One region of the Streptomyces sp. NPDC050806 genome, then DNA from elsewhere that is predicted to be linked to it. Evidence: riboswitches for the same ligand, from Rfam matches in the RefSeq annotation. Region 1 holds a riboswitch; the other holds the start of a gene.

What was found. Region 1 has a riboswitch for thiamine pyrophosphate ahead of thiO (glycine oxidase ThiO). Riboswitches for the same ligand answer to the same signal wherever they lie in the genome.
Region 2: it holds a riboswitch for thiamine pyrophosphate, as region 1 does, so the genes downstream of both, thiM (hydroxyethylthiazole kinase) here and thiO (glycine oxidase ThiO) in region 1, are expected to answer to the same signal.

Annotation. Positions count from the first base shown of each region.
Region 1 is NZ_JBVJIF010000003.1:339,323-344,342, reverse strand. It holds gene pknB (Stk1 family PASTA domain-containing Ser/Thr kinase) at 1-338, opposite strand, end outside; gene ACZ6WH_RS10845 (thiazole synthase) at 395-1,237, opposite strand; gene thiS (sulfur carrier protein ThiS) at 1,247-1,492, opposite strand; gene thiO (glycine oxidase ThiO) at 1,489-2,715, opposite strand; TPP riboswitch at 2,713-2,826, opposite strand; gene ACZ6WH_RS10830 (NAD(P)/FAD-dependent oxidoreductase) at 3,024-4,202, shown strand; gene ACZ6WH_RS10825 (Rv2175c family DNA-binding protein) at 4,293-4,658, shown strand; gene thiE (thiamine phosphate synthase) at 4,741-5,020, shown strand, end outside.
Region 2 is NZ_JBVJIF010000010.1:389,650-394,669, forward strand. It holds partial or broken gene ACZ6WH_RS31185 (lysophospholipid acyltransferase family protein) at 1-95, shown strand, start outside; gene ACZ6WH_RS31190 (DedA family protein) at 88-864, shown strand; gene thiE (thiamine phosphate synthase) at 1,039-1,725, opposite strand; gene thiM (hydroxyethylthiazole kinase) at 1,722-2,558, opposite strand; TPP riboswitch at 2,562-2,658, opposite strand; gene ACZ6WH_RS31205 (purine-cytosine permease family protein) at 2,718-4,091, shown strand; gene ACZ6WH_RS31210 (HelD family protein) at 4,294-5,020, shown strand, end outside.

The DNA of each region.
Region 1 (5,020 bases):
AGGGCGCCGCGCTCGCGCAGCACGTCCCGCAGGGTGCACCCCGCGACGTACTCCATCGCGAGGTACACGTACGAACCGTCCGTGCCCTGGTCGAACACGCCGACCACGTTCGGGTGCGAGAGCCGGGCGACCGACTTCGCCTCCCGGATGAAGCGCTCGACGAACGAGGCGTCCGCGACCAGGGACGGGTGCATCACCTTCAGGGCGAGCACCCGGTCCAGCCGGGTGTCGACGGCGCGGTAGACCGTCGCCATCCCGCCGGCGGCGATCCGCGCCTCTACGCGGTAACGGCCGTCGAGCAGCTGTCCGACCATGGGGTCCTGGAGGGTGGTGTCCACGGCAGACGAGTCTACGAGCAGCCGTCCACCCGCCTCACGCCCCTGGCGCAGATCGCTCAGAAGGCGGGCCGCTCCGGGTCCAGCTCGGCCAGACCCGCGGCCGGCGAGGACGCCTCGGCGAAGTGGCGGCGCGGAATCCGGCCCGCCCGGTACGCCAGTCGGCCCGCCTCGACCGCGTGCCGCATGGCGTGCGCCATCAGGACCGGCTCCTGCGCCCTGGTCACCGCCGAGGCCAGCATCACCGCGGCGCACCCCAGCTCCATCGCCTGCGCGGCGTCCGAGGCCGTGCCGGCCCCGGCGTCCAGGATGACCGGCACCCCGGCCCGCTCGGTGATCAGCTGGAAGTTGTGCGGGTTGCGGATGCCGAGCCCGGAGCCGATGGGGGAGCCCAGCGGCATGATCGCCGCGCAGCCCACGTCCTCCAGCTTGCGTGCCAGCACCGGGTCGTCGTTGGTGTACGGCAGGACGGTGAACCCGTCGTCGACCAGCGTCTCGGCCGCGTCCAGCAGCTCCACCGGGTCCGGCAGCAGGGTCCGCTCGTCGGCGACGACCTCCAGCTTCACCCAGTCCGTGCCGAGCGCCTCACGGGCCAGCCGGGCGGTGAGCACCGCCTCGCCGGCGGTGTAGCAGCCCGCGGTGTTCGGCAGTGTCCGGATGCCGTGCCTGTTCAGTACGGAGAGCACCGAACCCTGCACCGTCGGGTCCAGCCTGCGCATCGCCACGGTGGTCAGCTCGGTGCCCGAGGCGAGCAGCGAGCGCTCCATGATGTCCAGGCTCGGCGCACCGCCGGTCCCCATGATCAGCCGGGAGCGGACGGCGGTACCGGCGATGACCAGCGGGTCCGCCGCGGGCGCCGCCTCGGGGGCGGCCGTCTCTTCGAGGGTGTGCGTTTCGGTCATCTGTACGGATCAGCCTCCCTGTACTGCGGTGAGCACCTCGATGCGGTCCCCGGCACCGAGCGGGGTCGCCGGCCACTGGCCGCGCGGCACGACCTCCTCGTTGACGGCCGCGGCCACCCCGCCGGCAGCGGTGGTCAGCGTCGCCACGAGCCGGTCGAGCGGCAGCCCTGCCGGTACCTCGCGGGGCTCGCCGTTCACGGAGACGGTCACGGGCGCCGGCCCGGAGGCGGCTTCGGGTGCCTGCTGGAGGGTCATGCGGTCTGCTCCTGAAGTGCGGCGCGCTGCGCCGAAGAGGGGGAAGAGGCGACTGCGGGCCCGAAGCGCAGCGGCGTGAAGGGCCGCGCCTCTTCGGGCAGCTCGCCGGCGGTCAGCGCGTGGGCCATGATGTCGCCGGTGACCGGGGTGAGCAGCACGCCGTTGCGGAAGTGGCCGGTGGCCATCAGGAGGCCGGGCAGCGCGCTGGGGCCGAGGAGCGGCGCGTTGTCGGGCGAGCCCGGACGCAGCCCGGCGATCGTCTCGACCAGCGGCAGCTCCGTGATGCCCGGCACCAGCTCGTGCGCGTCGCGCAGCAGCTCGTAGACGCCGCCCGCGGTCACCGTGGTGTCCCAGCCCAGCTCCTCACTGGTGGCGCCGACGACCATGTCACCGTTCTCGCGCGGCACCAGGTAGAGCGGGCCGCCGCGTACGACGGCGCGCACGGTGCGGGAGAGGAACGGGCCGTACGCGGCGGGGATCTTCAGCCGCAGCACCTGGCCCTTGACCGGCCGGACCGGCGGCCGCACGTGCTCCGGCACCCCGGCCAGCAGTCCGCTGAAGCTGCCGGCCGCCAGCACGACCTGCCCGGCCGGCAGCGGCGTGCCGTCCGCCAGCTCGACGCCCGTGGCCCGGCCGTCGGCGACGGAGAGCCGTCCGGCCCGGTCCCGTACGAACGCCACCCCGGCCCGCTCGCAGGCCGTCAGCAGGGCCGTGGCGAGCCGCCGCGGGTCGATCTGGTGGTCACCGTCCACCCGGAGTCCGCCGCGCACACCCGGCGCGAGCATCGGTTCGAGCTTCCGGCACTCGCGGCCCGTCAGCCACTCCGAGTCCAGGCCGCAGCGGTGCTGCAGCGCGTGCAGCTCGCGCAGGTGGGCGCGGTCGTCGGCGTCCAGGGCCACGGCGAGCGTGCCGCACCGCCGGTACCCCAGCTCCCGGCCGCTCGCCTCGGCCAGCTCGGCGGCGAACGCCGGGTAGCGCGCGGCAGAGTCGAGATTCAGCCCAAGGAGCGTTTCTTCGCCGTAATGCAGCTCGGTGACGGCGGCCAGCATGCCGGCCGCGACGCGCGCCGCGCCGCCGCCCGGCGCCGGATCCACGACCGTCGTGCGCAGGCCCCGCTGGGCGGCGCGCCAGGCCGTCACGAGCCCCGCCAGACCGCCCCCGACGATCACCACGTCGGGGTGCCCGGAAGCCGTCCCCGGCGACATACGTGCAGGTGGATGCATGAGTGTCCAGCCCCTCCCTTCGCCGGCATGACCCGGATCAGGTTCGTACGGTCGGAGGCCGCCGCAGCCTCCCTCTCAGCCCGGTGCGTCCGGGCTCCCGCGAGTACAGATGCCGTCAGAGTAGTACGCGTGCCCGACGCGTCGTAAGGGTGCTCTGCGCGGCCGGACCGTGACCCTGTGTCAGAGATCTCGTCGCGCGGTGCTGAGCCAGTCGAAGGACCGCGTCCTAGAGTGATCGAGTGAGCCAGCAGAGCAAGTACTCGCGGACCCCCGACCGCTCGCGCCGCGTCGTCATCGTCGGCGCGGGGATGGCGGGCGTGCAGACCGCCGTTGCCCTGCGCGAACAGGGCTGGCGCGGCACGATCACCCTGCTCGGCGCCGAACCCCACCCGCCCTACGACCGGCCGCCGCTCTCCAAGGCGGTGCTGCTGGGCAAGGCGGACGGCTCGGCCTTCGACGTCGACTTCGCCTCCCTCGGCATCGACCTGGAGCTCGGCCGGCGGGTCACCGGACTCGCCGCCGACGCGCACGAGGTGCTGACGGACACCGGCCCCGTTCCGTACGACTGCCTGGTCATCGCCACGGGGGCCGAGGCGACCACCCTCCCCGGGAGCGAGGGCGTCCCGGGCGTCCACGTGCTGCGCACCCTGGACGACGCCGAGCGGCTGCGCCCGGTGCTCTCGGCGCAGCAGCGCGTCGTGGTGGTGGGCGCCGGCTGGATCGGCGCGGAGTTCGCCACCGCCGCCCGTGAGGCCGGCTGCGCGGTCACCGTCGTGGAGGCGGCGGACCGCCCGCTGGCCGGCGCGCTGCCCGAGGAGGTCGCCGCCCACATGGCCCGCTGGTACGCCGACGCGGGCGCCGTGCTCCGTACGGGCACCCGGGTCGCCGCCGTGAAGGAGGGCGCCGTCGTGCTCGCGGACGGCACGTCACTGCCCGCGGACGCCGTGGTGATCGGCATCGGGTCGCGGTGCGCCACCGACTGGCTGGCCGGCTCGGGCGTCGAGCTGTGCGAGGACCGCTCCGTACGGGCCGACGAGCGGCTGCGCACCTCGCTGCCCGATGTGTACGCGGTCGGCGACTGCGCCTCCTTCCCCTCCGCGCGCTACGGGCGCCGCCTCCTCGTGCACCACTGGGACAACGCCCTTCAGGGGCCGCGCACGGTCGCCACGAACATCGCCCGGTGCGAGGCGGAGGGCACGGTGTACGACCCGGTGCCCTACTTTTGGTCGGAGCAGTTCGGCCGCTTCGTGCAGTGCGCCGGGTACAGCCCGGTCGCCGACGAGCTGGTCTGGCGCGGTGACCCGGGGAGCGCGGCGTGGACGGCGCTGTGGCTGCGGGAGGGCGCTCTGGTGGCGCTGCTGGCGGTGGGCAGGCCGCGCGATCTGGCGCAGGGCCGCAAGCTCATCGAGCGCGGCGCCCGGCTGGACCGGGCACGCGCCGCCGACGCCTCGGTGCCGCTGAAGTCGGCTGCGCTGCCCGGGCTCTGAGGAGCGGCCGGACCCCTGGTGTGGCCGGTGGTGTGCACTGATGGCGATGCCCGGCTACCGACTGTCAGTGGGGGATGGCACGCTTGGGGTGTGACCGAGATTGACGCAAAGATCGATGGACTGGTTTCCGCCTGGCTCACGCTTCCCGACATCGCCGAGGAGTTCGGCGTCGAGGTGACGCGGGTCCGGCAGCTGGTCAAGGAGGGCCAGCTGATCGCGGTGCGCCGCGGTGAGAACAGGGCCCTCCATGTGCCGGCCGAGTTCATCAAGGACGGAAAGGTCGTCAAGGGCCTGGTGGGGACGCTGACGCTCCTCCGGGACGACGGCTTCACCGACGAAGAGATGCTGGAGTGGCTGTTCACCGCCGATGAGACCCTGCCGGGCACGCCGGCGCAGGCGCTGCGTGAGAATCGCGGCACGGAGGTGAAGCGCCGGGCGCAGGCGCTCGCCGTCTGACACACCCGTCATCACCGCCGTAACCGCAGGGCGTACGGACCGGCAGATCCGGTCCGTACGCCCGGACTGGGGGGAGCACCCGATGAGCACCGCACGACAGGCCCTGTCCGACGCCCGGCTGTACCTCTGCACGGGGGCACGCAAGGAGCAGGGCGATCTGCCGGAGTTCCTGGACGCCGTGCTCTCCTCGGGCGTGGACATCGTGCAGTTGCGCGACAAGGGCATGGAGGCCGGCGAGGAGCTGACCCACCTGGAGGTCTTCGCCGACGCCTGCAAGCGGCACGGCAAGCTGCTCGCGGTCAACGACCGCGCGGACGTCGCGCACGCCATCGGCTCCGACGTGCTCCACCTCGGCCAGGGCG
Region 2 (5,020 bases), on a different contig from region 1:
CGCACCCCCGGCTGGAGCCCGCGGGGGACCGGCGCGCGCTGGCCGCCGAGGCGCACGCAGCGATCCGCGGCAGCCGGCCGCCGGTCCATGTCTGAGCTGTTCGGCCAGTTCGCCGAGCTGGTCAAGACGCAGCTGGACTCGCCCTGGCTCTGGCTGATCGTGCTGCTGGTGGCCGGCCTGGACGCGCTGCTGCCGTTCATGCCGAGCGAGACGACGGTGGTGACGGTGGCCGTGCTGACCGGCCCCGACCTTCCGCAGCTCGCGCTGCTGGCCGTGGTCGCCGCGCTGGGCGCGCTGGGCGGCGACTGCCTCGGTCACTGCATCGGCCGCTGGGCAGGGCCGAAGGCGATCGGCCGGCTGCTCCGCGGCGAGAAGGGGCGGCAACGGTACGCATGGGGGCGTGCCATGGTCGGGCGGCACGCCACGTCGCTGGTGGTCGCGGGCCGCTTCCTGCCCGGCGGGCGGGTGGCGTCCGCGCTGTCCACCGGCAGCCTGCGCTTCCCGTTCCGCCGCTTCGTGCTGCTGGACGCGGCAGGCGCCGCGCTGTGGGCGGTCCTCAGCACGGCCATCGGGTACCTCGGCGGCGCGGCCTTCGCCGAGGACCCGGTGAAGGGACTGCTGCTCGCCTTCGCGCTGGCCCTGGTGATCGTCGGACTGCTGGAGGCCACCCGCCGGCTGGTCGCCCGACGCCGGGGCGCCGCGTCCGGCCGCACGACCGTCGTCGCCGGCACCGTCCCCCCTGCCGCCGAGGACACGCTCCTGCCGGATGCCTCCGAGGGCTCGCTCCTGCCGGACGGCCCGAGGGATGGCCCGACGGACGGCCCGACGGCGGTACGGGCGGACCGGTACAACCGAGGCGCGTGACGGGTGGGTGCGCTGGGATGTCCCCGTCCCTGCCCGTCAGGTGGCACCGGCCGAGTACCGGCCGAGCTGAGGTGCGTCACGGGCGGGCGCGCGGGGAAGTCCCCGCCCGTGTCCGTCAGCCGGTACTGGCCGAGCTGACTTGCGTCACGGGCGGGCGCCGGGAGAACCCGCCCGTCAGGCCCTACCGGACCAGGCCTTCGCGTACGCGCGTGCCGCGGTCCGCGGTTCGGGGGCGGCGCAGATGCCCGAGACGATCGCACCGCCCGCCGCGCCCGTGGCCCGCAGCAGCGGCATGTCCGCCACCGTCACCCCGCCGATCGCGACCGCCGGGAGCGGGGTGGGCAGCGCCAGCCGGCCGAAGCCCTCGACGCCCAGCTCCGGCGGCGCGTCCGCCTTGGTACGGGTCGCGTGCAGCGCGCCGATGCCGACGTAGTCGACCCGGGCCGGTTCCTTGGCGGCGGCCCGCAGCTCCTCCTCCGTCGCGGCGCTCAGCCCGATCACCGCGTCCGGCCCGACGAGCGAGCGGACGGCGGCCACCGGCAGGTCGGACTGGCCGACATGAACCCCGGTCACCCGCGCCCCGGCCGCACGCGCCGCGAGGTACACGTCCACCCGGTCGTTGACGAACAGCGCGACCCGTTCCGGCAGCACCGCGGCGATCCGCACCACCGTCTCCAGGAAGACCCGTGCGTCGGTGTCCTTCTCGCGCACCTGCACGGCGGTGACGCCGCCCGCCACGGCCTCGGCGACCGTGCCCGGTACGTCCCGGCCGCACGCCGCGGCCTGCGCCGCGTCCGTGACCAGGTACACGGAGAGGTCGGGGTGCGCGGCCGGAGTGCCGTCAGCGGGAGTGCCGTTCACGCCCACGAGATCGCCGCCCGCTTGCCGAGCGTCTCCTCGTCCAGGCCGTACAGCGCGTCCAGGAAGGCGGCCGCGAAGCTCCCGGGTCCGCCGCTGCGCTCCGCCGCGATCTCGGCGGCCACGGTGTAGACCGCCACGGCGGCGGTCGCGGCGGCGAGCCGGTCGGCCCGCGCCGCGTCCTCCGGCGTGGTCGGCGGCGCGAACGCCGCGAGCACCGCGCCCAGCGCGCAGCCGCCGCCGGTCACCCGCGTCAGCAGCGGGTCCCCGTTGGCGACGCGTACGGCCCGCTCGCCGTCGGTGAGCAGGTCGACGGGGCCGGAGACCGCGACCACGGCACCCGTGGCGCGGGCCAGCTCACCCGCGGCGGCGGCCGCCGACTCGACCTCGTCGGTGGCGTCCACGCCGCGCCCGCCGCCGCCGGTCCCGGCAACCGCGATGATCTCCGAGGCGTTGCCGCGGACGACGGCCGGGCCCTGGGCGACGAGTTCGCGCGCCAGCGCGGTCCGCACGGGCAGCGACCCGACCGCGACCGGGTCCAGCACCCAGGGTGTGCCGGCGGCGGCCGCCGAAGCGACCGCCTCGGTCATGGCCGCGCGCTGCTCGGCGTGCGGGGTGCCCAGGTTGACCAGCACCCCGGAGGCGGCGCCGGCGAACGGGCCGGCCTCCTCGGGGATGTCCACCATCGCCGGGGCCGCGCCCAGTGCGAGCAGGACGTTCGCCGTGAAGTTGGCGACCACCTGGTTGGTGAGGCACTGGACCAGTGGTGTTTCATGGCGTACGCGGTTGAGGGCCTGCCGGGTGAAGGCGAGCAGGTCGTCGGCCGGACGCGTCATAGGGGCATTCCTCCGTGACATTCCCTTCGCTGGTGCGATCCAGATCAGGTTCGACGGGTGTGATCTCAGCCCTTGAGATGGGGCACCCCGTGTCTCGTGTGCCTCACCATGCTACCCGCACCCCGTTCCCGATCGGGAACCCCGACCTCTGGAAACCCCATGACCATCGAGAGGCCCGTCTTCGACGGGCGCATGCCCGCCGGAGCCGGCGATCTGTCCGTCGAGCGGCACGGCATCGGCCCGGTGCCGGAGGGCAACCGCTACGGCCGGCCCGGCCGCCTCTTCACCGTGTGGTTCGCGCCCAACCTGACCATGACCGGCGTGTTCACCGGCACCGTCGGCATCGGCCTCGGGCTCGACTTCTGGACGGCGTTCGCCGCGATGGCGCTCGGCACGCTGCTCGGCGCCGCCCCGTCCGCGTACCTCGGCACGTGGGGGAGTCTCACCGGTACCGGCCAACTCCCGCTCTCCCGGCTGGCGTTCGGCCGCGGTGTCGTACTGCCCGGCGTCCTCCAATGGCTGTCCTCCATCGCCTGGGACGCACTGATCGGACTGTTCGGCGGGGATGCGCTGGCCCGGCTGGTGGGCTGGCCGTTCTGGCTGGGTGCGCTGACGGTGCTGCTGCTCCAGGGCGTCGTCGGCGTCCTCGGGTACGAGGCCATCCACCGCCTCCAGACCGTGATGACCTTCGTGCTGGGTGCGGCCTTCCTCGCCCTCAGCGTCAAGCTCCTGAACGGTGTTCCGCTGCCGTCGGCCGCCAGCGCGCACGGCGCGGACCGGGCCGGCGCGTTCCTGCTGACCACCACCGTCGCGCTGAGCCTGGCGATCTCCTGGGCGCCGTACGCCTCGGACTTCAGCCGGTACCTGCCGCGCTCGGCGTCCCGGCAGCGGATGTTCTGGTACACGCTGCTCGGCATGGCCGCCGCGTACCTCTGGGTGCAGACGCTCGGCCTGTGGGCCGCGGGCCTGTTCACCGACCAGACGGCGGCGGGCGTGCAGGAACTGCTCGGTGGCGGGGCGCTCGGCGCCTTCGGGCTGCTGGCCATCGCCGCGTCCGCGGTGTGCAGCAACGCCATGAACGACTACAGCGGCTCGCTGGCGCTGCAGACGGCGGGCGTGCGCATCCCCCGGCCGCTCGCCGCGGCCGTCGCCGCCGTGCTCGGTTTCCTGCTCGTGCTGTGGATGCACGCCGCCGACACCACGGCCCGTTTCCAGAACGTGCTGCTCTTCGTCGGTTACTGGATTCCCGGCTTCATCGGTGTCGTCGTGGTCGACTGGCTCGCCCGCGCGAGGGCGCGCGGCGGCCGGCCGGTCGAGGTGCACGAGGAATTCGCCCGTCCGCAGCCGTGGTGGCCGGCGGTGCTCGCCTTTGTAGGTGCGTTCGCCGTCGCGGTGCCCTTCATGAACACTTCGCTGTACGTCGGCCCGGTCGCCGAGGCGCTGCACGGCGCGGACCTGGCGTACTACGTGGCCTTCGTCGTCTCGGTGGCGGTCTACGCGCCGCTTCGGCTGCGCCGCGCACGCCGCGACTGACCTCTGCCGGACACAACAAAACCCCGGTCGCATTGGCGGCCGGGGTGGACTTCCGCGTATATTGGGAGATTCGCATGCCAAGAAATATTTCAGGCAGGGCGAAGCTAACTGGAGTCATCTTAACCAGGCGGGAGTCGAATTGTCAATCCAGGTGCCGGGCGGGGAATCGGGCGTGGGGCCGGACCGGGCCGCCGACGAGGAGATGCGCCGCGAGCAGGAATTCATCGACATGCTCTACGAGCGCCTCGGCGAGCTGCGCGCCGGGGCGGGCGCCGCGGTCCAGGGCGCCCTCGCGGTCGCCGACGCCGGCACGATGCAGGCGCGGCTGGAGCGGGACGTGACCGTCGCCGAGCAGGCCGGCGTGCTCGCCGCCCTCGACGCGGGCGAGCACGGCCTGTGCTTCGGCCGGCTCTCCTTCCGTGACGGCAGCGACCACCACATCGGCCGGATCGGCATCCGGCGCGACGACGCCGAGCACACGCCGCTGGTCATCGACTGGCGCGCCGACGTCGCGCGCCCCTTCTACCTCGCCACCGGCCACACCCCGATGGGGCTGCGCCGCCGGCGCCACATCTCCACCGAAGGGCGCCGCGTCACCGCCCTGCACGACGAGCTGATGGACCTCGCCGACACGGTGCGCACCGGCCACGAGGGCACCGACGCCGACACCGTGCTGCTCGCGGCGCTGGACGCGGCCCGCACCGGCCGCATGCACGACATCGTGCAGACCATCCAGGCCGAGCAGGACCGCATCATCCGCGCCCCGCACCGCGGCGTCATGGTCGTCGAGGGCGGCCCCGGCACCGGCAAGACCGTCGTCGCCCTGCACCGCGCCGCGTACCTGCTCTACGCCCACCGCGAAGTGCTCGCCCGGCGCGCGGTCCTCATCGTCGGCCCCAACCCGGCGTTCCTCGGCTACATCGGCGAGG